DNA from 3 places in the Heliomicrobium gestii genome. Region 2 is predicted to be linked to each of the others. Evidence: riboswitches for the same ligand, from Rfam matches in the RefSeq annotation. Region 2 holds a riboswitch; each other region holds the start of a gene.
The links. Region 2 has a riboswitch for S-adenosylmethionine ahead of GTO89_RS05985 (trans-sulfuration enzyme family protein). Riboswitches for the same ligand answer to the same signal wherever they lie in the genome.
Positions count from the first base shown of each region.

Region 1: it holds a riboswitch for S-adenosylmethionine, as region 2 does, so the genes downstream of both, GTO89_RS11200 (homocysteine synthase) here and GTO89_RS05985 (trans-sulfuration enzyme family protein) in region 2, are expected to answer to the same signal.
Region 3: it holds a riboswitch for S-adenosylmethionine, as region 2 does, so the genes downstream of both, GTO89_RS10125 (methionine ABC transporter ATP-binding protein) here and GTO89_RS05985 (trans-sulfuration enzyme family protein) in region 2, are expected to answer to the same signal.

Region 1 is NZ_WXEX01000009.1:11,201-21,491, reverse strand. It holds gene GTO89_RS11220 (MBL fold metallo-hydrolase) at 1-624, opposite strand, end outside; gene GTO89_RS11215 (GNAT family N-acetyltransferase) at 814-1,308, shown strand; gene GTO89_RS11210 (DUF3784 domain-containing protein) at 1,397-1,693, opposite strand; gene metX (homoserine O-acetyltransferase MetX) at 1,830-3,005, opposite strand; gene GTO89_RS11200 (homocysteine synthase) at 3,021-4,316, opposite strand; SAM riboswitch class I at 4,418-4,539, opposite strand; gene GTO89_RS11195 (DUF3344 domain-containing protein) at 4,769-5,716, shown strand; gene GTO89_RS11190 (ComEC/Rec2 family competence protein) at 5,844-6,767, shown strand; gene GTO89_RS11185 (hypothetical protein) at 7,029-7,340, opposite strand; gene GTO89_RS17845 (VanW family protein) at 7,456-8,202, shown strand; gene GTO89_RS11175 (MTAP family purine nucleoside phosphorylase) at 8,199-9,053, opposite strand; gene GTO89_RS11170 (6-phosphofructokinase) at 9,265-10,291, opposite strand, start outside.
Region 2 is NZ_WXEX01000004.1:140,959-151,249, reverse strand. It holds gene bioB (biotin synthase BioB) at 1-792, shown strand, start outside; gene GTO89_RS06005 (methyl-accepting chemotaxis protein) at 1,057-3,420, shown strand; gene GTO89_RS06000 (hypothetical protein) at 3,539-3,724, shown strand; gene GTO89_RS05995 (undecaprenyl-diphosphate phosphatase) at 3,844-4,653, opposite strand; gene cysK (cysteine synthase A) at 4,736-5,740, opposite strand; SAM riboswitch class I at 5,961-6,065, shown strand; gene GTO89_RS05985 (trans-sulfuration enzyme family protein) at 6,188-7,324, shown strand; gene cysK (cysteine synthase A) at 7,746-8,675, shown strand; gene GTO89_RS17150 (YezD family protein) at 8,787-9,185, shown strand; gene GTO89_RS05970 (homocysteine synthase) at 9,209-10,291, shown strand, end outside.
Region 3 is NZ_WXEX01000007.1:186,620-196,910, forward strand. It holds gene GTO89_RS10115 (MetQ/NlpA family ABC transporter substrate-binding protein) at 1-53, opposite strand, end outside; gene GTO89_RS10120 (methionine ABC transporter permease) at 136-789, opposite strand; gene GTO89_RS10125 (methionine ABC transporter ATP-binding protein) at 782-1,810, opposite strand; SAM riboswitch class I at 1,903-2,008, opposite strand; gene GTO89_RS10130 (methyl-accepting chemotaxis protein) at 2,126-4,177, opposite strand; gene GTO89_RS10135 (double-cubane-cluster-containing anaerobic reductase) at 4,497-5,666, opposite strand; gene GTO89_RS10140 (acyl-CoA dehydratase activase) at 5,777-6,640, opposite strand; gene GTO89_RS10145 (VanW family protein) at 6,930-7,796, shown strand; gene GTO89_RS10150 (hypothetical protein) at 7,947-8,114, shown strand; gene GTO89_RS10155 (S8 family peptidase) at 8,219-9,253, opposite strand; gene GTO89_RS10160 (hypothetical protein) at 9,432-10,291, shown strand, end outside.

The sequences.
Region 1 (10,291 bases), on a different contig from region 2:
GTTCAGATACATGGGCAGCGTGGGCACCCGTTCGCCCTCGACATGATAGATCATCGGATTGGGCGCGAGCCCGGGAATGACCGTATCGCCGGTGAAGAGCCAGCGATTTTTCTCTTCCCAGAGCGCCACATGGCCCAGCGAATGGCCCGGCACGGCCACCACTTCAAATCGCAGGCTGCCCGTATCGATCACCTCTCCTGCCTCCAGGGGCAGGAAGGTGACGCCAGACGGGCGATACCTGGCCGGAATCCAGTGATTCGTATCGAATTGGCTGGGATCCCAGCCCGGAGGCAAGTCCCAGCCGTCAAAAAAGCCGATCGCTTTTTCACTGCTCAGGCGCAGGGTGTAGAGATCGAGGGGATGCAGGCGGACAGGGATGGCGGCTTCCTTCGCCAGAATCTGGGCCAGCCCCACATGATCGGGATGAAAATGGGTGACCACGATCTCTTTGAGCGCCTCCAGCGGGCAGCCGAGCGCCTGCAACTGCTCTTTCAGGATGCTGTAGGCCTCCTGGGTGGGCGGACCGGCATCGATCAGCATGGGTTGTTCATCATCGACAAAATAGACATTCACATCGCCCACCGGATACGGGGTGGGCAAGGCGATAGGGACGATCCGCGCCATAAAACGGTTCAACTCCTTGCAACATTGACCTTCCCCCAAAGCCTATCATAGGAAGGGCGAAATCGTCGACCAAGGGGATGAAAGCTTTGGTATAATAGGCTTTATGAATTCGGTTTATGTATGGGCTTAGGTGTAGGTACGGGTCGATATACCGGTTGAAACCTCGATTGAACAACGGGAGTGAAGAACATGTTGCTGCGCGACGCCGTCGAATCGGATCTGCCTGCCATCGTAGCGATTTACAACTCCACCATCGCCAGCCGGATGGTGACTGCCGATACGACGCCAGTCTCCGTCGAGAACCGCCTTCCCTGGTTTCGCGACCACTACCCGAACGGACGCCCTCTCTGGGTCCTGGAGGAGGAGGGCGTCATCGCCGGCTGGTTGAGCTTCCAGTCATTTTATGGTCGCCCCGCTTACGACGGGACCGTCGAGGTGAGCATCTACGTCGCTGAGGCTTTCCGTGGAAAAGGCATCGGACGCTTCCTGCTGCAACAGGCGATCGAGGCCGCGCCGTCCATGGGCGTACATACCCTGCTGGGCTTTATCTTTGCCCACAACGAGCCCAGTCTCGGCCTATTCGAGGCGTTCGGCTTTAGCCGCTGGGGCCACCTGCCCCGTGTGGCGATCCTGGACGGCCTGGAGCGAGATCTCATCATCTGCGGACGGCGCGTCACAGGCTGAACGCCTCCGCAGGACTCCGGCAACACATCTCCGCCGTGGCGGATCGAAAAGGCCATCGCAATGCGCTGCGATGGCCTTTCGGTGTTTCCTAATACTTTCGCGCCTTGTCGGAAACGCGGCTCAACCAGAGCGCCAGCAGCAGCAGATAGCCGAAGAAGTACACATAGGCGAATCGCTCGGAAATCAGGGGACCGGCCAGGATCAACAGCAGCGACACGGCGCCGATGGCGATAAATTGATTGCCCACCCAGCGCGCGAGGCCCTCCTGGTCTCGCGCGTCGTCGTAGCCGGCGAGCCACTCCACGGTCTTGCCCATTCTCAGGGCGATCCCCCAGGCGAAAAAGAAAATCATGTTGAAGAGCGGGAGCAGGACATTGACTTTCATAGCCTTCCTCCTTCTCAAAAGAAAAGGACGCCTCGCGGCGCCCCATCTCGTATTTGTACTGCTTCGATGAATACTGTTTTGGTTGCTCTGTCCATGAAGTGCCGCTTTGCTCATGTGGGATGCTGCCGGCGCCCTCTTATAATCGTCTCAAGGCAGCGATCTCGTTGACAAAGGTCGCAACGACAGGGCGCATCCGTTCAAACTCGATCAGAAAGGCGTCGTGGCCGTGGGGGCTTTTCAGTTCCCAGTAGTCGGCCGCACAGCCGGCTTTTTGCATGATCTCCGTCATCTCGATCATGTAGACGGGCGGGTACAGCCAGTCCGAATCGACACCGATGAACAAGGTCCGGGCGGCGATGGAGGCCAGCGCCTTCTCAAAACCGCCGCGCCCGCGGCCCACATCGAGCAGGTCCATGGCTTTACAGAGGTAGATGTAGCTGTTGGCGTCAAAGCGTTGGACCAGTTTGTCGCCCTGATAGTGCAGGTAGCTCTCGATCTCGAAGCGGTTGTCAAAATCATAGTATGCCCTGGCCTGGTTATCGGTCATCCGCCGGCCGAAACGGGCCGTGAAGAGTTCGTCGGTGCGGTAGGTGACCATGCCGAGCATCCGGGCGATGGCGAGACCGGCGGCCGGTCCCTTCCCGGGCGCGTAATCGCCGCCATTCCATGCTGGATCGAGCATGATCGTCCGGCGCATGATCTCGTTGAAGGCGATGCCCATGGCTGTCGTGCGACCGGCCGTTGCGATGGGCAGCAGGCCATCCATCATCTCCGGGTAGTTGACGCCCCACTCCAGCACCTGCATGCCCCCCATGGAACCGCCGGCGACGAGGAGCAGCCGCTCGATGCCCAGGTGATTGACGAGCGCCTTTTGCACCCGCACCATATCCCGCACAGTGTAGACGGGAAAGTCCATCCCGTAGGGCTTGCCGGTGGCCGGGTTGACGCTGGCCGGGCCGGTCGTGCCGCGGCAGCCGCCGAGCACATTGGAACAGATGATGAAAAAACGGTTCGTGTCAAAAGACTTGCCCGGCCCGATCAGATCGTCCCACCAACCGGGCGCCTTCTCGGCGGGGTGATGCTTGCCGGCGGCGTGATGGTCGCCCGTCAAGGCGTGGGTGATCAAGATGGCGTTGGAGCGTTCCCTGTTCAGAACGCCGTAGGTCTCATAGGCCACCGTGATGGGGCCGAGCCGGCTGCCCGATTCCAGCACAAAGGCATCGGACCCCTCGGCGAAGGTAAACGTTTGGGGTTGGACGAGCCCTTCGCGGCTGTCCGCCAAACCCCGGTTGACAACGGCCCCAGTGCTCATTCGGATCCCGCCTTTTTATGCCCGGCCTTCGGCGGCCCGCAGCGCCTGATCGAGGTCTTCAATCAAATCATCCGGATCTTCCAGGCCGATGGAGAGGCGCACCAGATCGGGGCTGACGCCGGCGGCGCGCAAGGCCTCCTCGGAGAGTTGGCTGTGGGTCGTCGACGCCGGGTGGATCACCAGGGACTTGGCGTCACCCACATTGGCCAGGTGGGAGAAGATTTTCAGGCTGTCGATGAAACGCCGTCCCGCTTCCACGCCGCCTTTGATCCCGAAGGTGAAGATGGCGCCGGCTCCCTTGGGCAGGTACTTTTTCGCGAGCGCGCAGGAACCGTGGTCGCAGCGCTCGGGGTAGGAGACCCAACTGACCAGGGGGTGGTTGGCCAAAAAGTCGACGATGCGGCGGGTGTTGCTCACATGGCGCTCCATCCGCAGGGAGAGGGTCTCCACGCCGTGGAGCAAGAGGAAGGAGTTGAAGGGGCTGATGCAGTTGCCCAAGTCGCGCAACAACTGCACCCGCGCTTTGACGATATAAGCCGGCGCACCCACATCCTTGGCGTAAACGATGCCATGGTAGCTCGGATCGGGCTGGGTAAAGGCGGGGAACTTGTCGTTCTGGGCCCAATCAAACTTGCCCGAATCGACGATAACGCCGCCGATGGAGGTGCCGTGGCCGCCGATGAACTTGGTGGCCGAGTAGACGACGACATCGGCGCCAAAATCGATGGGCCGGCAGAGGGCCGGCGTGCCGAAGGTGTTGTCGACGATGAGAGGGATGCCGGCCTCATGGGCGATGTTGGCGACGGCCTCGATGTCCAGAACGTCACACTTGGGGTTGCCGATGATCTCGCCATAGAGGGCCTTCGTCTTTTCGTTGATGGCAGCCCGGAAGTTTTCCGGATCGGAGGGGTCGACGAAGCGGATCTTGACGCCAAGCCGCGGCAACGTATGGGTGAACAGGTTGTAGGTGCCGCCATAGAGGCTGGTGGAAGCGACAACCTCGTCGCCGGTGGAGCATATGTTCAGGATCGACAGGGTGATGGCCGACTGACCGGACGAAAGGGCCAGCGCGCCGACACCGCCGTCCAGGGCGGCGAGCCGTTTTTCCAGCACGTCGGTCGTGGGGTTGTCGATGCGGGTATAAATATGACCGGGCTCTTTCAAGGCAAAGAGGTTCGCCGCATGCTCCACGTCACGAAACACATAGGATGTGGTCTGGTAGATGGGAACGGCCCGCGAAAGGGTGTCCTGATCAGGCACATGTCCTTCGTGGAGGGCGATCGTGTCAAAGCGCCATTTTTTCTCTGTCATGACTGTGCTCCCTTCTTCTCTATTGATTGCATAGGAATGACCTTCAAGCGAGAAAGGATACAAAAACCCCCTGCGCAGACGCAGGGGGTATACTTCTATCCGCCTCATCTGCCAGGACGGTCTCCGTCCTGAAGGAATTGGCACCATGTCGCATCAGTTCCCACTGTCGCGACGGGTTGCCGGGTTTCATCGGGCCCTTTCCCTCCACCTCTCTGGATGAGTGTCTTCAATTGTCCGCTCGCCCGAATAGGGCAAGCGCTTGGAGTTATTGTACCTGTGACGACCTTTTCCGTCAATTGAAAAAATAAAAAGCAACAGAAAATTTACGGAAACATCGGACAAAAAGGGGCCTTCCTTGGTTCCGTCGGCGCGGCGATGGTAACAAATGAGCCGGAGCGTAAATAGGCTAATTATGGATACACACCCTGTTTGAAAAAAAGGGGGAATTTGCATTGTATTACGGCGGACGAGAGGTTGCAGGCGAAAAGTCGCCCATACAAATTCAGGCTGTTCTCGGTCCCCAAGTGCCGCTGACCGAGTTTTACAACCATACGCTGCGCGGGAACTATGTGGCCGCCGGCGTCGGCATGCGCAACCGTGGTTTTGGCACGATCAACATCACCCTGCCGGCAGGCTCGACGATTCTAAAAGCCTTCCTCTACTGGGCCGTGATCCGCGGGACCGGCGACCCGCCTGTACCCGATACGGGCACCCTCAACGGAACTGCCATCACTGCCGACGTGCGCTACACCTCCGGCGATCCCCTTTGGCCGGACGGAAGCGGTTTCATTGACGCCTTCCGGGCCGATGTGACCGGAATCGCCGTAGCGGGCGCGAATGTCCTCACCGACTTCCCCTCCGGCTTAGGCGACGCCACACCGCCGCAAGACGCGTCGACGGCGTTCCCGCTTATGGAGGGCGCGTCGCTCGTCGTGATCTTCCAAAACCCTACATTCCCGCGCACGACCGTCGTCATCAATGACGGCGCCCAGACTTTTGTCGCCGATACGGTGTCCACGACGCTGCAAAACTTCGAGGTCTACGGTCCTCCCGTGCAGGCCCAGACAACCTACGTCGTCGCCGATGGTCAGGCGCGTTTTGCCGACGACAAGGCGCTGTTCAACGGAACCATCGTCGCCGGACCGGGTTCGTCGCTTAAACCGCAGGACGCCTTCAACGGCGCCGACGGAACCTCCCTGCCTGGCTTTGCCCAAGACGGCCTCTGGGACACGCTGACCGTTGACGTGACTTCCCTCGTGAACATCGGCGATACGAGCGTGGAAGCGGCGATTCGAGGCATCAGCGGCGGCGGCGACGCCCTGACCTATATCGCCCAGGTCTTTGCCGTCACGGCGCCGCCGGCAAGAGGCTTCAAACCTTCCGACCTGGCGGCGGAATGACGCACGCCCCTCCCCCCGCTGGCCGGCTTGCCCGGCCGGCTTCTTTTTTATCTCGCCCAAATCGCTTGAAGGGAATGGCCGATCACCGTGGAATCATTCATGTACCCAAATAAAAGGAGGCCTTCTGTTGCGCAATCGATGGCTGAAACCGCTCTTTCTGTTCTTGCTGGCCCTCGCTCTGACCCTGTCCGGCTGCTCAAAACCGTCACCGAGCACCAATGGAGCCAATTCAGGCGGTTCGTCTACCGCCACGACAAAACAATCCACTGCGGCCCAACCGGCTGCCCAGGGCCAGCTCAAAGTTCATTTCATCGACGTGGGACAGGCCGACTCCATCCTGCTGCAGTCCCCCGGCGGTCGTTTCGTTCTCATCGACGGCGGCAATGTGGACGATGGATGGAAGGTCGTCAATTACCTGAAGCAACAAGGGGTGAAAGAAGTGGCGGCCATCGTGGCCACTCACCCCCATGAGGATCACATCGGCGGGCTGGATAAGGTCCTCAAGAGCTTTCCTGTCGGCCAGGTGTACATGCCCAAGGCGACGACGACGACGAAAACCTTTGAGTATTTCCTAAACGCCGTCAAGGAGAGCGGCGCCAAGCGTGTGGAAGCAAAAGGCGGCCTAAAACTGGACGTTCCCGATTTCGACGGCCTCTTCGTCGCGCCGAACGGAACGAACTACGAAGATTTGAACGATTACAGCGCCGTCCTCAAGGTCACCTATGGCAAGGTCTCCTTCCTGCTGACCGGTGACGCCGAGTCTGTATCGGAAGGCGAGATGGTGGCCCGCGGGTACGACCTGAGAGCCGATGTGTTGAAAGTCGGTCACCACGGCAGCACCAGCTCCACATCTCCCCCCTTCCTCAAAGCGGTATCGCCCAAATACGCCTTTATCCCTGTCGGTGAGGGCAACGATTACGGGCACCCCCACAAGAAAACCCTCGACAAACTCGCCAAAGCCAACGTGCAGGTTTTCCGAGCCGACAAAAACGGAACGGTTGTGGCGACCTGTGACGGAGAGAAGGTCACCTTCCAACCGGAGAAACAATAACCGAGAGTCGAATAGCGTCACCTGTCTGCGTCCCCCGTGTCGGGAAACGAAGCAGACAGGTGATTTTTTTGAGTCGGGATGCAGTCCCGGCTCTTTTTTTGTTTCTCACTTCTATTTTGAATACCTGGAGAATAAAAAGGTACAGTAGGTTAATTTTTCCATTTTTTTGAAATGCTCTTGTGCTCTTCCGTTGGTCCAATGATAGGGAGGTGGTTCTCTGAAAGGTTCCCTTCGGTCCTGCTTGTTAACCCTGGCCCTTATTTATGCTTTTTCCGGCAGTGAAACGGCAGCGGCGGCGTCAAGCGCCTCGACACAGCCCCCTGCGCTCAGCGCTTCTTCTACGCCAGCGGCGACGACCAGCGTTGGCGCGGGAACATCATCGCCGGCGCCCCTGCCAACATTGCCCGTCACAGCCGCCACAGACGCCCTGAAGAACCCTTCCACCACAGCAGCGCTGATGGCTCCAACGCCGACGACGCCGATGACTCTAACGACTGCACCAACGCCAACGCCGGATCCAACGACAGCGACTCCTTTGACACCGCCCGTACCGGCTTCGGTCGCTCCGGTCACTTCGACATCTCCGAACGTTCCGAGCCTTCCGAACGTTCCAAACGTTCCAAACGTTCTTCCAAACGTTCTTCCAAACGTACCAAACGTTCCGCCCGATCCGTCCACTCTACCCCCTGTGTCGCCGACCGTCGCCCCGCCCGTCGCGCCGGTTCCCCAGGGAGGAACGATCACCCTGCATATCGGCGAGGAGACCTTTGCCTTCATCCCCGGAAAAGAAATCGCCGGCGTCGACGCCGGCGCATGGACCTACCTCCCGTCGAAAGATCCGGTTCAGGCCCGCACGGCCGCTGTTCTCTTCGCCGATTCGCTCCCCAGTCACATCCGGCTCCGCGACGGCGGACTGGATCGGATCACCGAGGCCTTAACGACGGCAGCTGACGCCGAAATCGCCGTCCCCTCGTGGCGACTCGCTTCTGATGTGCTGCTCTCCATGGCCAATGTGAGCGTAGCCGGCGGACAAAACGCCTCGGTCGCCCTTGATCGCATCGATGGGCTGGTGCTGAAACCCCATGAGGTCTTTTCCTTCAACCAGGCCGTGGGACCCCGCGAGGCCAAAAACGGTTTCGGCCTCGGCAAAGTCCTGGTAGGCAATCAGTACGTGACCGAGATGGGCGGCGGCATCTGCTTCTCTTCCACCATCGTCCACCAGGCTGTCGTCCATGCCGACGAGGCAAGCGGTCTAACGGTGCTTGAACGCCACCGTCACACCCGCCAAGCGCCCTATGTGGAACCGGGCGGCGACGCCACCGTCTATTACGGTGTCATGGATTATAAGTTCCGTAACGGCGACGCCCTGCTGGCCGTCGAAAAACAAAAGACACCCGACGGGATGGGGCTTCGCTTCTGGCGGGCGGTGAATTAGGTATTCCGCTCGCGAAGCAATGTCGTCTTGCGCAGGGTGGCGCATTCGCAGCCGAGATGGCCCTCCCCCTGTTTCTCCGGCAACGCGTCGAGCGCCATAAGCAATCGCCGCGCCGCCGGTTCCGCTTCTTCAAAAAAGATGTCCTTCAACTCCTGGTGAGACCAGTCGGTGATCACCCCTTCGGCGTAGTTGACCACCAGTTCCAGGCGAGCGTAACAGGCGCCAATCTCCCGAGCCAGGTAGACCTCCGGCGCCACACTCTGGCCGATGACATCGCCGCCGGCGATGCGGAAAAAGCGCACCTCTGCCGGGCTTTCGAAATGACGGCCGTCGGTGACGACATAGTTGGAGCGGTCAAAGACACGCCCTTTTCCGGGGAGCGTCTCCGCCGCCTCAATAAAGGCGCGACGGAGGACCGGACAGAAGGGTTGTCGCATCACGCAGAGGGTGGGCGTGCCCAGATCGACATCCTTGCGCATGGAAAAGTCGATGTAATCGTGGGGGATGACCAGGTCGCGCGGCCGCAGCAGTTCGTTGATCGCGCCGACACCGCCCTCGGAGAGGATCTGTTTCACGCCGGCCTGTTGAAAGACCCAGAAGATCTGCCGCGAGGCGTCGGCCCGCTTGACGCCGGGACGCCAGCCGTGCATCATGCAGGTCAGGGCGCGCTTCCCTTTTAATTCAAAGTAGACGAAGGCGGGGCTGGGGCCAAAGGGCGTCTCCCAGCCCGGATATTTCTCCAGAACCGTGAGCCCCGGCGCCTGCAACGCTTCCGGGAAGCGGAGCGAATTGGTGCTGGAACCGCCGATAATGGCAAATGAAGCGGCAGGGATCGATGCGGGAGAATGCATGGACAAAAACCTCCATCGCCATGTGCAATTTGTTCTACAGTGTTACCGAGGGCCCGCCGAACTATGGGGGCAAGGCAAAGAGCCGGGCAGAAGCCCGGCTTGCGCTGTTTTTGCGTCGCTTTTTTTCACGAGAGACTGTCCGGTAAAGACTGTCCGGGCGACATCGATGTGCTGGCCTTTTTAAGAGCCTCAGGGGCAGGTCAAGGGCGGATCACACTCCGAAGGAGATCCCCACCGACTCAGCCGCCTGGACGATCTGTCCGTCCGGTTTGACCTGCTTGGCCGTTCCGACCGCCTCTTCGAGGGGCACCGGCAGGATTTTCGGCGTCCGCAGTGCCACCATCTTGCCGAATTGGCCGCTCATGATCGCGTCAACGGCGGCAGAACCGTAGCGGGTGCTCAGGATGCGGTCCTGCGCCGTCGGCGAACCGCCCCGTTGGACGTGGCCGAGGATGGTGACGCGCGTCTCCATGCCGGTGCACATCTCAAGCTTCTGGGCCATCACATGGCCGACGCCGCCGAGCCGGACCGGATCATGGCTCTGGGCGACCAGCTTCTGCACGACCATCTCGCCGCCGATCTCCTTGGCCCCTTCGGCGATGACGACGATGGAAAACTTGCGGCCCCGGTCGGCCCGGGCGCGGATATGTTCACAGACCTTGCCCAGGTCAAAGGGAATCTCGGGGATCAGGATCACATCCGCCCCGCCGGCCAAGCCCGAGTAAAGGGCGATCCAGCCGGCATAGCGGCCCATGACCTCGAGGATCATGATCCGGTGGTGGGACTCGGCCGTGGTGTGGAGCTTGTCGAGGGCCTCGGTGGCCGTGGTGACGGCCGAGTCGAAGCCGAAGGTGACATCGGTGGCCGAGAGGTCGTTGTCGATCGTCTTGGGCACACCGACGACAGGAATGCCTTTTTTGTAAAATTCAAGGGCGATGGACAGGCTGCCATCACCGCCAATGATGACAAGGGCGTCGATGTCCCGCTTTTTCATGTTGGCGATGCATTGTTCCGAGCGGTCCTCAAAGGTCAACTGGCCGTCCTTTTCGACGGCGTAACGAAACGGGTTGTCCCGGTTGGTCGTGCCCAGGATGGTGCCGCCCCGGTGCAGGATGCCGGAGACGCTCGACTCCGTGAGCGGCTCCATCACGTCGTTGACGAGACCATGAAAACCGTCGATAATGCCGACAACCTCCAGGTCGTAGCGCCGAATGGCCGTTTTAACTACGGCGCGGATG
Region 2 (10,291 bases):
GGCGCCTGTTCGGAGGATTGCCGCTTTTGCGCCCAGTCGGCCCACCATCCGTCCTGCGTGGAGACCTATGACCTGATGGAACCTGACGCGATTGTTGCCCGGGCCAAAGCGATGGAGGCGGAAGGCGCCCATCGTTTTTCCCTGGTCACCAGTGGACGGGGGATGGATGACGCTGAGCTGGAGCCGGTGCTGGCCATCTACGAGCGGCTCCGCCGGGAAACGAAGCTCGGCCTCTGCGCCTCCCTGGGCATCTTACAGGAGGAACAACTGCGCCGGTTGGCCGCAACGGGCGTCACCATGTACCATCACAACCTGGAGACATCACGGCGGTTTTTTCCGCAGATCTGCACCACCCACAGCTACGATGAGCGGATCGCCACCATTCTGGCCGCCCAAGCCGCCGGGATGGCCGTCTGTTCGGGGGGCATCTTCTCCCTGGGAGAGACGATGGAAGACCGCATCGACATGGCCCTGGAACTGCGGGGATTGGGCGTCCAGTCAGCGCCGGTCAACATCCTCAATCCCATCGCCGGGACGCCGCTGGAAGAACAGCCCGTCATCGCCCCGCTGGAAATCCTCAAATCGATCGCCATCTATCGCCTGATGCTGCCGTCCGCTCGTGCCCGCATGGCCGGTGGCCGCGAGGGGGCGTTGCGCAACCTGCAATCGCTCTGCTTCATGGCCGGCGCCGACGCCGCGCTCGTCGGCAGCTACCTGACGACGAGCGGGCGGACGGTGGCTGAGGATATCCAGATGCTTCTCGATCTGGGGCTCCCGGTGAACCCGTCGTGACCCATGGGACGGTTTCCTGCGGCATATCCCTTTTTCATTCTGCAATATAATGACAAAAAAATTCAATATAGCTGCAAATCACCCCTGGTTCGCTTTTTACGGCGCGTCCCAGGGGTTTATTTTTGCCTTTGACGACATATGCGTTGCCACTCCTGGGAAAGGGCGGTAAGATAGTAACTGATTCAGATAGGGTTTTTCTTATCGATGATGATGCTTTGTGACAGAGAAGCAATAGTGCTCGACAGATTGAGGAGGAGGAACAAGATGCCGTTGTTTCGAAGTATCCAAACGAAGTTGATTCTCGTCATCGTGGGCGTTCTCCTGATCACCACGACGGTTGTCGCTCTTTCATCGTTAATGACGACGAGCCAAGCCTTTGAAGGGGATTTTGCCCGCCAGACCGAGAAAAATCTGTCTGGATTTGAAAGCCTGCTTGAGAATTATAAGACCGAGGCGTTAGCCCACGCCAACAATCTCGCCACCCACCCTGGAATTATTGCGGGCACAAAAAACCGCGATTTTGCGGCCTTGTTACAGGTGACAGCGCCGCTGATGCAAAAAGGCAACCTCGACTACCTTGTCATTACCGATGCCAAAGGGAACGCGATCATCCGGACCCATGAACCGGACAAGGCGCCCAAAGGGGATGACAACATCGCCAACCAGATCAACGTGGCCCGCGCCCTCGAAGGAAAGACCTTCACCGGCATCGAACAGGGCAAGACGGTTCGCCTGTCCGTTCGAGCCGGCGCACCCATTTACGATCAGGGACAATTGATCGGTGTTCTGTCGACCGGTTATGTGGTCAGCAGAAACGAGATTGTCGACAAGGCGAAAGGGATGTTTGGCGCAGAGTTCAGCCTCTTCCTCGGTCAGGAGCGCGTCGCGACGTCCATTGTCGACAAAAGGGGACAGCGGATCACAGCCGGACAAGTCACAGCAGATACCATCGTCAAGAGCATTTTTAACGAAGGCAAGCCCTATATCGGGGAGAACAAGGATCTTGACGGTGATTACATCACAGGCTATGCGCCGCTGATCGGCGCTGATGGAACGATCATCGGCATGGTGGGGACGGCGAAGGAAAAGGCCGCCTTGACAGCGGTGAAGCAGTCGATCGCCGGACGGATCTTTCTCTCCTCTTTGGTTGTGCTGTTGCTGGCAGGGATCATCGGCATCTGGTTCGCTCGCCGTTTGGCGCGCCCGCTCGTGGAGCTGCAGGACCTGATGGCCCGAGCCGGCGCTGGCGACTTGACGGTTCATGGAGCTGTTCACTCGACCGATGAGATCGGTCAATCGGTGGCCGGTTTCAATCTGATGATCCGGCGTCAGACGGAGATCGTCGGCATGGTTCGCAAATCGGCTGAGGAGATGGCGGCCAGTTCGGAAGAGATGGCGTCATCGGCCCAGCAGGTGATGACCGCCGTCCAGGATGTGGCTCGCAATATCCAAGAGGTCGCCGAGAACGCCGAGAGAGGAACGGAGGCGGCCTTGGACGCGTCCGAAGTGCTGCTGGAACTGTCCTCCTTGATCCAACTGGCCAAGAACCAGGCAGCCATCGCCGCAGACAACTCCCGGCTGACCCTGACGGCGGCGGAGCGGGGAAGTGAGACGGTCGCCAAAAGCATCGATCATATGACGGCGATCAAAGACAAGACAAACGAGGCCGAAGCGATGATGGCAGAATTGGATCGCTACTCCCGCGAAATCAACCGGATGACGGAGACGATCACGGCCATTGCCGCCCAGACAAATCTGTTGGCCCTCAATGCGGCCATCGAGGCGGCCCGGGCCGGTGATGCCGGTCGCGGCTTTGCCGTTGTTGCCGACGAGGTGCGCAAACTCGCCGAGGAATCCAACCGGGGCGCCGGCGAGGTGGCAGAACTGGTGGGCAAGGTTCTGGAGAGCGCCGCTGCTGCGGTGACCGCTACCCAGCAGAGCCACAGTGAGGCGGAACGAGGCGCCGCGGTGGTTCAAGAAGCGGGCGAGGCCTTATATCGGATCCTTCAGGCTGTTCAGGAGACGGAAAAGGCGGTCGACGGCATCGTCACATTGACCAATGAGGAAGTGGCCAGTTCCGATCGCATCATCGGCCTGATCGATTCCATCGCCACCGTCGTTGAAGGGACGGCGGAACTGGCCGAATCGGTGGCGGCGGCGACGGAAGAGACATCATCCGGCATGGAGACGATCGCAGCAGCGACAGAAGAGGCGAGCGCTATGGCCATCGAACTGGCCGGCGCCGTGCAGAAGTTCAAGTTGCCCGATGCCGGCGCTCTGGGCGCGGCAGAACTCCTGGAAAAGGCAAAGTCCGACCATTTGCTCTGGAAGATCCGGATCCAGAACATGCTCAAAGGCTACGAACAGGTCAACCCGGAGGAAGTGACCTCTCATCACCACTGCCGCTTGGGCAAATGGTATTTTACCGATGACAACCCCTTCCGGAATGATCCTGACTTCGTTGCCTTGGACGGCCCTCATGCCCGCGTCCATGAGTTCGCCCTGAAAGCGGCCGACGCCTTCGGCGCCGGGGATCGTGAAGGGGCCCAGCGGATGCTCGCCGAACTGGAGAAAAACTCCGACGCCGTCCTCGAACGATTGAACCGGTTGATCGCAAAAACCACGTGATCAACACTTACAAGGAACACGAAGATTGGCGGCAGTCCGAGGAAAGTCGAACCGGCTGGTGATAGGAACGCCATGGAAGGTGATACTAACCTCGCAAGGAAAAGGAGGTTGGAGAGCCATGCCGCTGCGTCCAAAATCGCCAGCCGGAAAGACCGGGGAACCGGCAGCCGCCGTCGATGAAAAAAGCGGGTTGCAAAATTCGCAGGGGGACCCCGAGGCTGTTGATGAGATTCAGGAGTTTGACGGCATCAGCGGGCTCCAAGAGATCGACTCGATCCCGGAGATTTCTAAGGATTACAGCTAAAAGAAATTGTGATAGGACAGAAAAAAGGGCCGGCCGCTCAAACAAGCGACCCGCCCTTTTTCTTCTTTTATGTACCTTCTCTAGAGACGGATCAAGGCGATCAGGAAGAGGGTCGCCTGTTAGAGGATCACCACGACAAAATAGAGCAGGGCCGCGACAAAACGGTAATAGGCGAAAGGGGCCAGACCGATCCGGTTCAGCAGTTTCAAAAACCAAACGATGGCTGCCCAGGCGACGACGAAGGACACGACAAAGCCGATGGCGAAGAGCGGCAGATCGCCGACGCTCAGGTTTTGGTAGGATTTCAGCATGTCATAGCCGGTCGCTGCCACCATCATCGGCACAGCGACGATGAAGGAAAATTCGGCGGCGACGGCAGAGGTCATCCCTGACAGCATACCGCCGGCGATGGTGGCGCCGGAGCGGGAAAACCCGGGCCAGAGGGCGAGACATTGCATCAGGCCGACGAACAGCGCCTGGCGAAAGTTGATCCGGTCCAGGTCATCGACCCGGCGACGAGGCTCAATCCAGTTGGCCGCCAACAGCAGGATGCCGCCCGCAATGAGACCGATGACGACCGTCTTGTCGGAAAAGAGGTAGGTCTTGATCGGTTTGTGCAGCAGGAAACCGAGCACACAGGCTGGCGCCATCGCGATGGCCACATGCCAGATGTTGAATCCCCGGTCGTCAAAGCGGATTCCGTCAGCGAAGAGGTTCAGAATCAGGTTCAGGAAACGATCCCGGTAGAGGACAAGCACAGCCAGGATCGCGCCCAGCTGGATAAAGACCTCAAAGGTGGCCGCCTTATCTCCCTCAAAACCGAGGAGACTGCCGACAAGAATCATGTGCCCCGTCGATGACACGGGGAGGAATTCGGTAAGACCTTCCACAATACCGAGAATGACTGCTACAAGATACAGGTTTTCCATGGCAATTCCCCCAACTATTCATTCTTCTTTACATTAGGGGAGCCAGGCCCCAAAGTCAACGGAAAATGATTGTTTTACTTTCTTAAACTTCCGAAAACAGCGCCGTGCTCAGATAGCGCTCTCCCGTATCCGGCAGGAGCACGACGATGCGCTTGCCGCGGTTCTCCGGTCGCTTCGCCGCTTGGATCGCCGCGAAGGCGGCGGCGCCGGCGGAGATGCCCACGAGCAATCCTTCCTCCCGGGCCAAACGGCGGCTGGTGGCAATGGCGTCCGAATCGGACACAGGGAAGACCTCGTCGATCAGGCGGCTGTCGTAGACATCAGGGATGAAACCGGCGCCGATGCCTTGAATCCCATGGGGTCCCGGTTTGCCGCCCGACAAGACGGCCGAGGTCGCCGGTTCAACGGCGATGACATGGAGGTTGGGGTTCCGCTGTTTCAGCCCTTTGGCCGTACCGGTGATGGTGCCGCCGCTGCCGACGCCGGCGATGAAGATATCCACCCGTCCATTCGTGTCCTGCCAGATCTCCGCAGCGGTCGTAACCTCGTGTGTGGCCGGGTTGGCCGGGTTGGCGAACTGTTGGGGCATGAACGCGCCGGGGGTATTCTTGACAATCTGTTCCGCCCTTTCGACGGCGCCGCGCATCCCCTCGGCGCCTGGCGTCAACACCAGCTCAGCGCCGAAGGCTTTTAGCAGGTTTCGCCGTTCAACGCTCATCGTCTCCGGCATGGTCAGGATCAATCGATACCCGCGGACGGCGGCGACCATGGCCAGGGCGACGCCGGTGTTGCCGCTTGTCGGTTCCACAATGACCGCTCCCGGTTTCAGCAAGCCCCGTTTTTCGGCGTCCTGAATCATGCTGAGGCCGATGCGATCCTTTACACTGCCGCCGGGGTTGAAGGTTTCCAGCTTAGCGACGATCTCTGCCGCATCGCCGCTATCGCTACCGGCAGGGGATTTTGCCCGTCCCGCTTTCGCGTTGCCATGGGCGGTCTCTCCAGCATGCGATGAAGCCACGATCCGGCGCAGTCGAACCATCGGGGTATTTCCGATCAAGGCGGACACGTCCTGGGCGATTTTTTCCATGGAAAACCACGCTCCTCACAAAAACCTACTATATTAGTCGGATTATCTTATATTTGCTAGACTCCATGATAGAAGGGGTGGCGGATCCTGTCAAGGAAAGGAAGGTTTTTCGCAAAAAAAGTATTTGTTCAATTGGCGAAAAAAACGCTTGACGATCACCGTCCATTCCGAGTAATGTATAGTCAATCCGGTTCGCGCCGGGAACAATTGAATCAAGACGCTCTTATCAAGAGTTGGTGGAGGGACTGGCCCGATGAAGCCCGGCAACCAGCAGGCATACCTGCATGGTGCCAATTCCTGCAGGGGAAACCCTGAAAGATAAGACTTGCCCTGTGGCTGTTGACGGTCTTCTCTTTCAGAGGAGACCGTTTCTTGTTTTGACGGTCAGAAACCAAAACAGACAGAAGGCACAGAGGAAATCATGATGAAATGGGAGGAGTTTTGCAGATGCGCATCGACACGTTATTGGCCCAAGGGGGCAACGGCAAAGACACCGGCACAGGCGCCGTCAGTTTTCCCATTTACCAAACGGCCACCTTTCAGCATCCCGCCCTGGGAGAAAGCACTGGCTTTGATTACAGCCGCTCGGGCAACCCGACGCGGCAGGTGCTGGAAGAACAGATCGCCCGGTTGGAGGGGGGACGGCGCGGGTTGGCTTTCGCTTCCGGCTTGGCTGCGTTGACGGCTGTGCTGTCCCTCTTCCGGCCTGGCGACCATCTGATCCTCTGTGAAGACCTCTATGGCGGGACCTACCGGCTGCTGGAGCAGGTATTTCGTCCCTGGGGCGTCGAGGCGGACTTTGTCGACACGAGCGATCTCGAGCAAGTGAACGCCGCAGTCAGAGACTGTACGAAGGCCATCCTGATCGAAACGCCGACCAATCCGACGATGAAGATCACAGACCTGCAGGCCATCCGGCGGATCTGTGATTGCCATGACCTCCTGCTGATCGTCGACAACACCTTCATGAGCCCTTACCTGCAGCGACCCATCGAGTTGGGCGCCCATATTGTCGTTCACAGCGGCACCAAGTACCTGGGCGGTCACAACGACGTGGTGGCCGGTCTGGTCGTCGCTGCCGACGAGGACCTCGGCGAGCGGCTCGCATTCTATCAAAACGCTGCCGGCGCCATCCTCGGCCCCTTCGATTCATGGCTGCTCCTGCGGGGGATGAAGACGCTGGGCCTGCGCCTTGACCGCGCCCAGGAAAACGCCAGCGCCATCGCCTGTTGGCTGGAACAACACCCCGCCGTTGAACAGGTCTACTTTATCGGCCTTGACAACCACCCCGGCCGGGACATTCATTTTCAGCAGGCCGCCGGTCCAGGCGCCATGATCTCCTTTTCCCTCCATGACGCCGGCAACATTCCGCAGGTGCTTTCGCGAATTCGCCTGATCGCCTTTGCGGAAAGCCTCGGTGGCGTCGAATCGCTGCTTACCTTTCCCTCCCGTCAGACTCATGGCGACATCCCCGAAGAGATCCGCCGGCGCTGCGGCGTCACCGACCGCCTGTTGCGGCTGTCTGTTGGGATTGAAAACATCAGCGACCTGCTCAACGATCTGACACAGGCATTGGCGTCATAAGTCCGAAGGAAAAATACTTGCGGAACATAGAAAAAAACGGATTGACAGATATCCAACTAGGCTTTAATATCATAAATGTAAATCGAAAAACTCGGAATTAACCGACGCTGACCGGATAGACCGGAGGCCGAGGCGCTTCGATCAAAAGAGTGATCGAAACCCTTGGCCTCTTTTTGTCTAGATAAGGGGGAGTGGTATGGACTGTATCTCAATTTCCCGGTTCGCGAGAGCGAGGCAGTTCATGCCGGCCGGGCAGACCGACGAATGGGTTGATAGAGAAAAACCGATGAACGCGTAAGGGTATCTTTCTCTGTACTTCGCACATCGCAATAATCGCAATAAAAGTCGAACAGAAACGAAAGCAAGCAATGGGAACGAAGGAAAATAAGAATGTTTAAGAACGATAAGGAGGATGCTTTCCATGGCCAAAATCGCCAACAACATCACCGAACTGATCGGCAAAACCCCCTTGGTGCGGTTGAACCGCGTCGCTGAGGGGCTGGAAGGGGATGTCGTCGCCAAATTGGAGTATTTCAATCCCGGCGGCAGTGTGAAAGACCGCATCGGCTACGCCATGATCAAAGACGCCGAAGAAAAAGGGTTGCTTCATAAAGACTCCGTGATCATCGAACCGACCAGCGGCAACACCGGCATCGCCCTCTCCTTCGTGGCGGCCGCCCTCGGCTACCGGGTGATCCTGACCATGCCGGAGACCTTCAGCATTGAGCGCCGAAACCTGCTCAAGGCCTACGGCGCCGAACTGGTCCTTACCCCCGGCACGGAGGGGATGAAAGGCGCTGTGCGCCGGGCTGAAGAACTGGCTGCCCAGATCCCCAACGCCTTCATTCCACAGCAGTTCAACAACCCGGCGAACCCGAAAATTCACCGGGCGACGACGGCCGAAGAGATCTGGGCCGATACGGATGGAAAAGTGGATATCCTCGTCGGAGGCGTCGGCACCGGCGGCACCGTCACCGGTGTGGGCGAAGCGCTGAAGGCGCGCAAACCCGGTATCCAGGTCGTTGCCGTGGAGCCCTTTGACTCGCCTGTGCTCTCAGGCGGCCAACCGGGTCCGCATAAGATTCAGGGGATCGGACCGGGCTTTGTTCCCCAGGTTCTGAATCTGGAGGTTGCCGACGAAATCTTCAAGGTCCGCAATGAAGAGGCCTTTGAAACGAGCCGTCGCATCGCCCGCGAAGAGGGCATCCTGGTCGGGATCTCTTCGGGCGCGGCCGCCTATGCGGCGATTCAGATCGCCAAACGACCGGAAAACGCCGGCAAGCTCATCGTTGCCGTCTTGCCCGATACAGGGGAACGGTATCTGAGCACGCCCCTCTTCCAGGAAGGATAATCACGTCTAGAAAGACATTCCTATTGACAAGGAATTCCTGCCCGTCCTATACTCACCTTAAATCAAAGCAATGTAGTCGGATTAGTAAAGATTGGGGTGGGGGGTATAGGTGTGGTGAAACAAGGCGAACTGAGGAACGCCCAGGAATCGCCGGTGCTCCCGCAAGAGGTGCTGGCGCGGATTGAAAAGGAGATTCGCGCCATGACCTTCGGTACGGTGACCCTGGTGCTTCAAGACGCCCACATCATCCAGATGAACAAACTGGAGAAGATACGCTTTGACGCTGACGAAGGGAGCAAGGGAGCGAAACCAGAAACGACGGAAGTAAAATTCGCGCCGGCGCAGGGACAGACGTCATCGTCTTTTCGCCGGCGCATCATCGAAGCCGTCGGCGGACTCCGCTACGGCGAGGTGGTCATCGTCATCCAGAAAGGCCGGATCGTTCAGATTGAACGGACGGAGAAACGCCGCTTCCCGCTCCTCGAAGGGCTGTACGGCGACGGAATCTAAAAAAACATAGGAGGTATCTCCCCATGAGCGCTGAAAAAGGATTTGCCACGAACGCCCTCCACGCCGGTCAGACCGTCGATCCCACCACCGGATCCCGAGCCGTCCCCATCTACCAGACCACATCCTATGTCTTCAAGAACACCGAACATGCGGCCAATCTCTTTGGCCTGAAAGAGTTCGGCAACATCTATACGCGCATCATGAACCCCACCACCGACGTGTTGGAACAGCGCGTCGCCGCCCTGGAAGGGGGCGTCGCCGCCCTCGCCGTAGCGTCGGGGCAGGCCGCCATCTCCCTGTCCTTGCTGAACATCGCCCATGCCGGCGATGAAATCGTCGCCGCCAACAGCCTTTATGGCGGAACATACAGTCTCTTGGCCTACACCTTCCCCAAGCTGGGCGTCAAGGTCCGCTTTGTCGACCCGAAAGATCCGGAGAACTTCCGCAAGGCGATCACACCGAAGACGAAAGCGGTCTACGCTGAATCAGTGGGCAATCCCAAGCTGGACACCCTCGATGTTGAAGCCGTTGCCGCCATCGCCCATGAGGCCGGTCTGCCGCTTGTCGTCGACAACACCCTGCCCTCGCCCTACCTGGTGCAGCCGATCAAACACGGCGCCGACATTGTCGTCCATTCCCTGACCAAGTTCATCGGCGGTCACGGAACCTCTATCGGCGGGATCATCGTCGACTCGGGCCGCTTCAACTGGGCGAACGGCAATTTCCCCGAATTCACCGAACCCGATCCCAGCTACCATGGGTTGAAATACGCAGAGACCTTTGGCGCGGTGGCCTATATCATCAAGGCCCGTGTCCAGCTCCTGCGCGATCTTGGCGCGGCGCTGAGCCCCTTCAACGCCTTCCAAATCCTGCAAGGCGCCGAGACGCTGCCGGTCCGGATGGAGCGGCACAGCCAGAACGCGCTGGAAGTGGCTCGTTTCCTGCAAAATCATCCGAAAGTCACCTGGGTCAACTACCCCGGGTTGGATGACCACAGTTCCCATGACATCGCCCAAAAATATCACCGCGAAGGCCTCTACGGCGCCATCCTCGGCTTTGGCATCGCCGGAGGCCGGGAAGCTGGCCGGGCCTTCATCGACAAACTG
Region 3 (10,291 bases), on a different contig from region 2:
AGGAGGCCGCCCAGGAGAGGGGTGATTTTTTTCTGAAGCAATTGATTGAACATGTTCTGTCGACTCCTTCGCGTTTTTCGTTGTTGTTTTTGTAGTTTTTGTTGTTTTCGCTAAGCCCACGATTTATATCAAGCGCTACACCAGCCCGCGACGTTTGCGGATCCGCGCGGTGAGCCAGTCGCCAAGGCTCTGAAAGACCTGCACCATGGCGACGAGGACCACGACGGTCACCCAGGTCACATCACTGTTGTTGCGCATGTAGCCTTCTCGGATCGCCAGATCGCCCAAACCACCTCCTCCCACTGCCCCGGCCATCGCCGAGTAACCGATCAGGGTGACAAAGGTGATGATGACCCCGAGCAGTAGGCCAGGCAACGCTTCTGGCAGCAGCACTTTTTGAATGATCTGTCTCGGCGTCGCTCCCATGGCGCGAGCCGCCTCGATGATGCCCTTGTCGATCTCCTTGAGAGAGGCTTCGATGACACGGGCCACAAAGGGGACAGCGGCGACGGTGAGAGGGACGATGGCGGCCTGGGTGCCGATGCGGCTGCCCACGAGCAGTTTGGTCAGGGGCAGGATGGCCACCAGCAGGATGATGAAAGGAATAGACCGGAAGATGTTGACGGTGATGGCCAGGACCGTGTTGACCCAGCGATTGGGCAGCACGCCCGACCTTTCCGTCACGACCAGAAGGATGCCCAAGGGGATGCCCAGGAGGGTGGAAAGGCCTGTCGCGGCGATGACCATGTAGAAGGTCTCCCAGGTCGCCTGCAGGTACGTCTCAGTCACGGTCGATCACCTCCACCTTCACATCGCGGGAGCAGATATAGGCCAGCGCTTCTTCCACCTTGACCGCCTCGCCCGTCAACTCCAGCAACAGCGTGCCGAAGGGCGTCTCGCGAACCGTGTCAATGTTCCCGAAGAGGATGTTCGCGTCGACGCCAAAGCGGCGGATGACCGAGGCGATGAGGGGTTCTTCTGTTGCGCCGCCGACAAAGGTGATCCGGATGAGGCGGCCGCCGCTGCTGCGGTGAAAAGCGCCGGCATCGAGAAGATGGCGCAGCTTGTCCCCTTCCAGGGCGCCCCGGACAAATTCCTTGACGACGGGCGAACGGGGGTTGGTGAAGACCTCGCGCACCGGACCGGCCTCGATGATCCTGCCGCCCTCAATGAAGGCCACCTCGTCGCAGATCTCTTGAATGACCTGCATCTCATGGGTGATCAGGACGACGGTGAGGTTGAAGCGGCCGTTGATATCGGCGATGAGACGCAGGATGGACTGAGTCGTCTGGGGGTCGAGGGCCGAGGTCGCCTCGTCACAGAGCAGGATCTTCGGTTGGTTGGCCAGCGCCCGGGCGATGCCGACGCGCTGTTTCTGGCCGCCGCTCAGGTGGGCCACATAAGTGTCTTCCTTGTCTTCCAGTCCGACCAGGGGCAGCAGTTCCTTCACCCGCGCCTGGATCTGCTCTCTCGGCATGCCGGCAATCTCCAGAGGAAAGGCGATGTTCTCCCCGACGGTGCGGGAGGTGAGGAGGTTGAAGTGCTGAAAGATCATGCCGATTTGTTGGCGGAGCGCCCGCAGGCGGGCTTCATCAAAATGGGTGATGTCCTCGCCGTCGATGACGACGCGGCCCTCACTCGGCCGTTCCAGCATGTTGATCGTGCGGATCAGGGTGCTTTTCCCGGCCCCGCTCGGACCGATGATGCCGTAGATCTTTCCCTCAGGGATGGTGAGGTTGATCCCGTCGAGAGCCGTGAAGGGGCCGCCAGCGGTGGGGAAAACTTTTTTCAGGTCGCTGATTTCAATCATGGCTGTCTCCTCGTCTTCGTGATGGGCAAGTCAGATGAAACATAAAAAAACCTCTTCGATAAGAAGAGGTTTTCGCACAGGCCTATTCCCCCTTCTTATCTCCCGGAATGTCTCCCATCCCGCAGGAATTGGCACCGTGTTATTCAACCGGTTGCCGGGCGTCATCGGGCCAGTCCCTCAGCCATCTCTTGATAAGAAGTCATTATTTCGTTGTTACGCCTTGAGTATAACAAGCACAATGTGTGCCTGTCAACGGTTTTTTATCGTGTTCCCCCCCAGTCCATGGGGATTCGATCAGGCCACCGATCGAATCGGTTAGACGTCGACTCGAAACTGTTTCGCTTTTTCTTGCAGCGATTGTGACGACTGTCCGAGACGATCACAGCGTTCCGCCATCTCCTCTGCCGCAGCCGCTTGCTCCTCTGTGGAACCGGCCAGTTGTTGGGAGAGGGTTGAAAATTCGCTCGCAATCCCCTCGATCACGCCAATCGAGGTATTCATCGCATCGACGGAGCGCGAGATCATCTCAGTGGCGTCCTGCATCTGGCGAACGCTGTTCTCTGTGCGCCGCGTCGAACCCATGACCTGCTCCAATGCTTCCGCCCCGTAACGGATCAATCCCACCTGTTCCCCGATGGCGGTCACATTGGCGTTCATCATCCCCACCATTCCAGCCATCTCTTGCTGCACCTGGGAAACGAGACTCGTGATTTGGGAGGCCGCCTTGGCCGATTCCTCGGCGAGCTTTCGCACCTCATCAGCGACGATATGAAACCCTCGCCCGTGCTCACCTGCCCTCGCCGCCTCGATGGCCGCATTCAGGGCCAGCAGGTTGGTCTGTTCGGCAATCCCCGTAATCGATGTGATATTCTGGCCGATCTCTTCGGAAAGCCCGTGAAGCCGTCGAATAGCCGACGTGCTGGCATCGACAGATTGGCTGATCCGCTGGAGGTGTTGGGACGCCTCTTGGATCCGGTCATAACACTGCGTCGCCGCTACCGTCGACTCGTGAGCATCCTGCACCAAAAGACGTGATGCTGCCGTCCCCTCTGAGACATGGCCTTCGCTGGTTTTCACATGATCACGAAAACGGGTGATCTCTGTCGCTTGCTTCCCTGCGCCATCGGCCAGTTCACCGACCGCTTCCGCCAGTTGGGTGGCCGCTCTATCCACCAGGTTTGCTGATTCGGTCAGGTGTTGGGCCGATTCGTCGAGTTCTTTCGACTCTGTTAGCACCTGACTGACAATGCTGCGTAAATTGGCCGTCATTGTCGCAAATGCATGGGCCAACTGACCGAATTCGTCGTCTGATAGCGCCTCACTTTTCGTCATTGACAAATCGCCCTGGGCCACCTGCTCCGCCTGATCACGGAGAAGCCGCAGGGGCCGGGCCACGCGGCGCTCGATGAGCCGATTCATCAGGAGCGCAAACAAGGCCACCGCCAACAGAAAAATCGACAAGCTCGTCCAAAGCAACCGCTGCGCCGGCGCCGCCACCTCCGCCACCGGAATGGCAGCGACCAGCTTCATCCCCGTTTCGCCAATCGGCGCATAGACGGCATACTGGGCCATACCGTTCATGGTGACATGGGCCAGTCCGGCTTCCTTCGCTTCCACCACCTGTTTTCCGAATTGTTGGAGCTCTGTATCCCTTTCATCGACGATTTTTTCATTGAGATTCTTCTGTTCATCGGGATGAGCGAGATAAAAACCCTGCCGAGTCACCACAAAGGCGCGGCCTGCTTGACCGATCCGGATTTTACCTACTGCCTCGTGCAGTTCCTTCAAGCCGATGTCTACGGTGGAAACACCGATCTTCCTGGCGCCCCTATGGATAGGGTGACTGACGGTGAGCATGGGGATCTTGGTGACAATATCGACATAGGGCTCGCTCCAGACGGCTCCACCGGGGCTGTTGATGCCATTCTTATACCAGTCATACTGAAAATAATCATACTCGGGGGTGCTGTACTCCCAGGTTTGTTTGAACTCGGCGCCATCCTTATAGATGTACGGACCAAAATACTTGCCCTTCTCGGGGTAAACGCCCGGTTCGAGCCAGAAACCGGCGCCCACGCTCAGCGGCAGGCTGGTCAGGTGGGCACGGGTCATTGTCAACAATTCTTCGCTATGTTGCGGACCGATGACACCCACGTCGTTGGCGATTGTCTGACTTATGGCGCCGGTGACCAAAAGCTGAGACTCCAACCGCGCCGCCTCCATCTCCGCCTGTAGCCGCAATCGCGAAAGCGTCGATTCGTCTACATTCGTTTTGGTGAACAGAAAGCCAACGACCGTTTGCACCGCAAAAATAACCACGGTCAGCAACAAGGTGAATCCCACCAACAACGACTTGATGCTTTTCATCGCAGCCCGCCCTTTCCTCAATCTTTTGCCCATCCACACTTCTCCGATGACGACGAAGTCCACCATCAGCCAACATGAACAGCCCCACTCACCCGTGGCAATAGACTCACACTATATATGTGAATGATATAATAAGTACGACAAACGGCAACGTTTTCCCTTTTTACCGTTCTTCCATTGTGGACGTATCGACATATCCGAGCAACCCCTGCCGATACTCCTCTTTAAAATTCCGTTTAACAAAGAAAAACCGCAATTCCTGTCGAAGCGGCTTCAGAAAGGAATTGCGGTTTGATGTTTCTATGGTTTGGAGATGATCTTACACCCCGCCGAGCATCTCCAGGTAGGCCTGCACCCGTGTGCGGATCTGCTGGCTGTCGCCCTCGGAGTAATCGGTCTCAATGTGCAGCACCGGCATCTCCCGCTGTTCCCGAATGTAGTCGCGGAGCAGGCGGGCTTCCACGTTGTAGGTATGGCAGCCCTGCCAGGTGATGTCTACAATGCCGTCGGCCTTGTACTCGTCGATGAGACGGACGAGCAGTTCCAGGCGATCCCGATTGGGACTCATGCAGGAACAGGGGGTGGCCAAATACTTCTCGCCGATGGCTTCCAGCGGCGGCTTCGTCTCGTCGACGGTGACAAGGAACTGCTTCATGCCGGCGCAGTTCTCCAGGAAGACGACAGCGGCGCCCGACTCTTCGATGATGCGAATGACCTTCTCGGTGCCCACGCCGGTGGGGACGCCGGTGACGATGATGCGCTTGGCCCCCTTGGCGGCGGCGCCAACGCCCTGGGCGATCCGCTCATCCAGTTCTGCCATCAGTTCCTCCACCCGTTCGGCGAAGGCGGCGCGATCGAAGGAGAAGTTTCGAGACCAGAGCACCTTCAGCAGATCCTGGCCGGACATGGGCGCCGGGTCATGCTTGAGGTAGCCGGCAAGACGCTGCATGAGGCGGCGCTCGGCATTCAGTTCCCCGATGGCGGTGGTCAAAGCTTCATCGGTGATGGTGACTTGGAAGAATTCCTCGATGGCGCCTTTGGCCCGCTTCATCTCAGCCATCCAGTAAGCGCGGTCAGCCTCGCTTTTGCTTCCCGCCGGCAGGCTCATCACATGCATGGGCTTGAACTGGCCCATCAGTTCAAACATCTTCTTCTTCCCGTCACAGGTCGTCTCGCCCATGACCAGATCGGAATGGAGGAAAAAGGGGCACTTGTCGGTGATGGCAAAGCCGTAAGAGGACTTGATCAGGGGACAAAAGTTGCGGGGCAGCACCTTTTCGCCGTCGGCGATGGGCTCTTCCTTCGTGGCGCAGAGGGCCACCGGAACGGCCCCAGCCGCCATGGCCAATTCCTGGGGCGCAAAGACGCAGTAGTGGCCCATCACCTTTTTGCCTTTTTTCTTTTCTTCCACGATGGAACCGGCCGCCTTGGGAATGGCCACATCAAAAAAGGACATGGCGTAGGGGCGTTCTTCAGCGATAACCGTCATCTGAACCTTTCTCCTTTTCACATGGTATTTTCATGTTTATCGCGCATCGATCTGCGCCTTCCCTGCGCACTTTTTCGCAGCGTTCTGCGCCTTTCTTCCCTTCGCTTTTTTCAGCCCGCCGCCTTTTCCCGGGCAATCAAGACGGCCCCGATGGCGCCCGCAAAAGGAGACTGCTCGTTCACCTCAACAGGGCAGCCCAGTTCCTTTTCCAGCGCTGCGCCAACGCCGGCGTTGCGGGCCACGCCGCCTGTAAACAGGACCGGCCCCGACGCTCCGAGGCGGGCCACCATGGCGGCAACCCGACGAGCCACCGATTGATGCAGACCGGCAATGATCGCCCGCCGGTCTACGCCCTGGTTGAGCAGGCCGATCACCTCCGACTCAGCGAAGACGGTGCACATGGCATTGATCGGATGGGGGTGAATCCCGGCCATCGGCAGCCCCTCACCGGGGACGAGCGCGCCCATTTCGGCCACTTCCATCCCCAGCGCGTGGGCCATAACGGCCAAAAAACGGCCTGTGCCGGCAGCGCATTTGTCATTCATGACAAAATCAAGGACGCGACCGGTAGCGCCTACCAAGATCCCCTTGGCGTCTTGCCCGCCGATATCGATGACCAACTGCGCGCCGGGACGAAGGTGCACCGCTCCCCGGGCATGGCAGGCGATTTCCGTGACTGCTGAATCGAGAAAAGGGAGATTGACGCGCCCATACCCGGTGCCACAGATATGGGCCACATCCTCCCTCTTTCGTCCCCAGGCTGCCAAGGCCTCCTGAAGCAACTCCCGAGCCGTCTCGCCGGGGCTCCATCCGGAAGGCCGCTGCCAAACACTGCGGCGATTCCCATCGTCCAGGACTAACTTCACCGCCGTCGAACCGGCATCGATGCCGGCGACGATGGTCGCCCCGTCGGGGGCCTTTTGGTTCGGCGCCGGAGCACAGGCCGGCGTGGCGGCTGCGCCTTTGCTTTCCAAACCCTCTAACCCACCTTTGCGCGCTGGAATCGAACGGTCTGTTCCGCGCGAGAAATGTAAATGCATGTTTCAGGAACCCACCATTCATGAGATGGTTATCACGGGCTCGTTCCCTGCCATCGAAACATATTCGGCTTTCGATAGTGACTTTCCTTTGTATGAAAGTGACAAGGGCACGCTTCTAAAGGTGAAACGCGACGAATAGACATGACAACGGGCTTGGTCCCTAATATTTTCCTAAAAAAGTCTTGCCCATCTGCAAGGCTTTTTTTATGGAGGTCGATTCGCCTTGAACCTGAACATGCGTCGCGCCGTCCTCTGTGCCGCCATGGCTACCTGCGCCCTCATCCTGCACGGAGTCGACTCAATTTCCCTGCCAGGAACGGAAGCCGATGTTCCCGCAGGCGCCGTCACCCAGACGCAACTGCCCCCGCCGATGCCGCCATCAGAGAAAACGCCGAAGGCGGGCGCCATCACCTTCCTCGTCGGGAAGGAGAGCTTCACCTTTTCCCCCGGCGCCGGCGCCGATTACCTGTCACCAGGAGCTTGGTCGTACCTCCCTACCCTGGATCCGGAAACGGCGAGGCAGGCAGCCCTCCTCTTTGCGAACGCGCTGCCCGACCACCTCCGGCTTCGGGAAGGCGGCCTTGAGGTGATCGCGTCAGCCCTTCTGGCCGGGGAAAGGGCCACTGTGCCTGTTCCCTCCTGGGTCGTCGCCTCCGAGATCCTACTCCCGCTCACCCATGTGAGCCAAAACGGAGGCCGCAACGCGTCGACCGCGCTGGATCATCTTGACGGCTATGTGCTTCAGGCGAATGAAACCTTCTCCTTCAACGACGCGGTCGGCCCCCGGACGGCGGACCGCGGGTTTATCACCGGCATGTCGCTGGTGGAGAATCGCTTTATCCAGGAACAGGGCGGGGGCATCTGTTTCGCCTCGACCATCATCCACCAGGCGGCGTCGCGAACCGATGTGGCGATCGTGGAACAGAACCACCACTCCCGTCCCGTCGCTTACGTCCCGCCCGGCGGAGACGCCACCGTCTACTATGGAGAACTGGACTACCGTTTTCGCAATGGCAGCTCCATGATGGCCTTTGAAAAGCTGCAGCGGCCCAACGGGCTCGGCGTCCGCCTGTGGAGGGCTATGTATTGACACAACAAAAAAGCCTCTCCTTGCAGCAGACGTACATAGACAAGCTCAAGGCATACTCCATGAATTTGGGATAATATGGTTTTGGGACTTGCCGCCTATCAGGAAATCATTTACATTTTTATTAGAATAACCGATAAGGAGTGTTGGGAAATGGCCGTCCTATTGATGCTAAGCGGCGCAATCCTGATGGTGGCTGGCTTTTATGGCTTGCGTAAGAGTCAAGAGCAACCGGGTCAAGCCAGTCTCCCGTCTCTGACAGATCAGGAACGCCGGGAGCGGTTGCGGCCCTGCCTTACCAGTGATGGGCGACAACCTTGAACGAGACAAACCGCCCTCAGCAGATCGATTCAGCGATCCGCCAAGGGCGGCTTTGATTTTCCTACTCTTTTTACGGGCTAATGCTGCTGCAACCTTATTCTACCTCAATGGTACGCTGTGGGAATCACAAACTGTTGATTCTGCTGCAGATCCGCTATCGGTTCCATCACATGGCCCGAGGCCTCGGTTGCGGGGCGAAGTTTCGGAATCGACGGGTAAATGGTGAGGAACCCGGCGCCAGTGCGCGGATCGATGCCGAGCGCGTCGATATCAGCGGTGGTGCACTTGAGCATCTCCCATGCCGCCTGTTCGGTCATGCGCTTGCCCAACCGCCCCTTCCCCCGCTGGAGCAAGATGGCGGCAAAACCGCTCGCATGAGGAGAAGCCATCGAGGTTCCACTCAGAACCATGTACCGGCCGCCGGGAGCGCAGGAAAGAATGTCGACACCGGGCGCGCTGACATCAACCTGATCGTTTTCGTTGGAAAAGAAGGCGTCGGTGATGGATCCGTCATCTTCGATTTTGACGGCGCCAACGCCGACCACCTCGGGGTAATAACCGGGGTAAATCTTCGCCCCTGGACCCATCTCGTCCCGTTCGTTGCCAACGGCGCAGATGACCAGCACCTGCTTGTTGACGGCATAGCGGACAGCTTCATGCAAAATGTCGGGGTTCGGAAGATCCTCTTTTTGAAAACCCATGCTCAGATTGACGATCTCGCAACCGTCGTCAGCAGCGTCGCGCAGCGCCTGAGCGCAGGCCTCCACGGCGCCTCCGCCGTGCTGGTTCAACACCCGGTAATCGCGAAGCTTCGCTCCTGGGGCGACGCCCTTTAACTGTTTATTGGCGGCGATGGTGCCAGCCACATGGGTTCCATGATAATGAAACTTATCCGGGCTCAAGCCATCGCGCACATAGTCGCGGCTGCCGATCACCTTGCCGGCCAGTTCGGGATGGCTCTGATCGATCCCCGTGTCAATGACGCCGACGACCACATCGCGGCCATCGAGGCCGGCCTCCCAGAGCGATGGCGCCCCCATCAAGGCCATACCCAGGCCAAGGCGCTTTTTCGGATCCAACGCTGCCAGTGTGTTGACAACTTCGACCGGCAACAGGGCCGTCTTCATTTTCGACTCCATGGCTCATCCTCCCTTCTTACCTATAAGGGTGGCTAACAAGGGAGGATATCATTCTCAACACTACAGTCATGACCCTATTCGGATGAAATCGAACCCGCAACAAATGCCTGGGTTGAATTGAAAAAAAGTGTCATTTCCATTATCGTGATAAGGAGAAAGCGACAAAGGAGATGGATCTATGTCGACTATCCAGGCAGGTGTCCTCGACATCCTCGGCGTCCCGGGCATGGAACACACCTATGCCATTATTGATGACAACATCAATTTTCACGACTACTGGACCGTCAGCACCAAAGCGAAGGATTTTCCCAAGCCGCTTTATACGCCAGAACAGGTGGAACTGGGCGCTTCCCTGCCCTGTAACCTCTACATCGCCCGGGGGCTGGCCGAGTTCGGCGTCCCCTCTCGCCTCGACCGCACTGATTACAACCACGGTCCCCTGAGCGGCGGCTACATGGATCTGGGTGACTGCGCCGGGATCATTTACGCCTATATGGGCGTATGCCACCAGATGTGCAACGTGATCCTCTGCTCCGCCGGTGACGGCGACATCGCTCACTCCCCGGTCAACTGGCCCAACAAGCTCAACGACAGCCGGTGGGTCTTCGGCTTCCGGGGAACGGTTCACCCCTATGATTACCAGTCCGGCGCCCAGACCTTTGAAAGGTATCTATCCAGCATGTATCAAGATTTGCTGGCCTTTTCCCAGATGGACAACCCGCCCACGAGCGACCAGATGCCGGGGCATTTTGACGAGCTCTATGCGGCGCTGCACAAAGACATCCGGTCACACCTGGGCGAGCAACCGGTGGCGCAGAACCGCGCCTCCCACCTGCGCCAACTCTTGTCGGCCTGTATGGGGCTGGAAAAAGACATCGAGTCATTCTTCCAGCACATCCTGGAAGGTGATCACGCCTTTACAACGACCAAGCACGAGTTGGACAACCTGCTGTTGCGCGGACAAGTGGCCCCGCAGGAGTACGCCGAAAAGGTCAACATGGCCCACACAGGGCTGCTCGCCCACCTGGCCGATGTCTT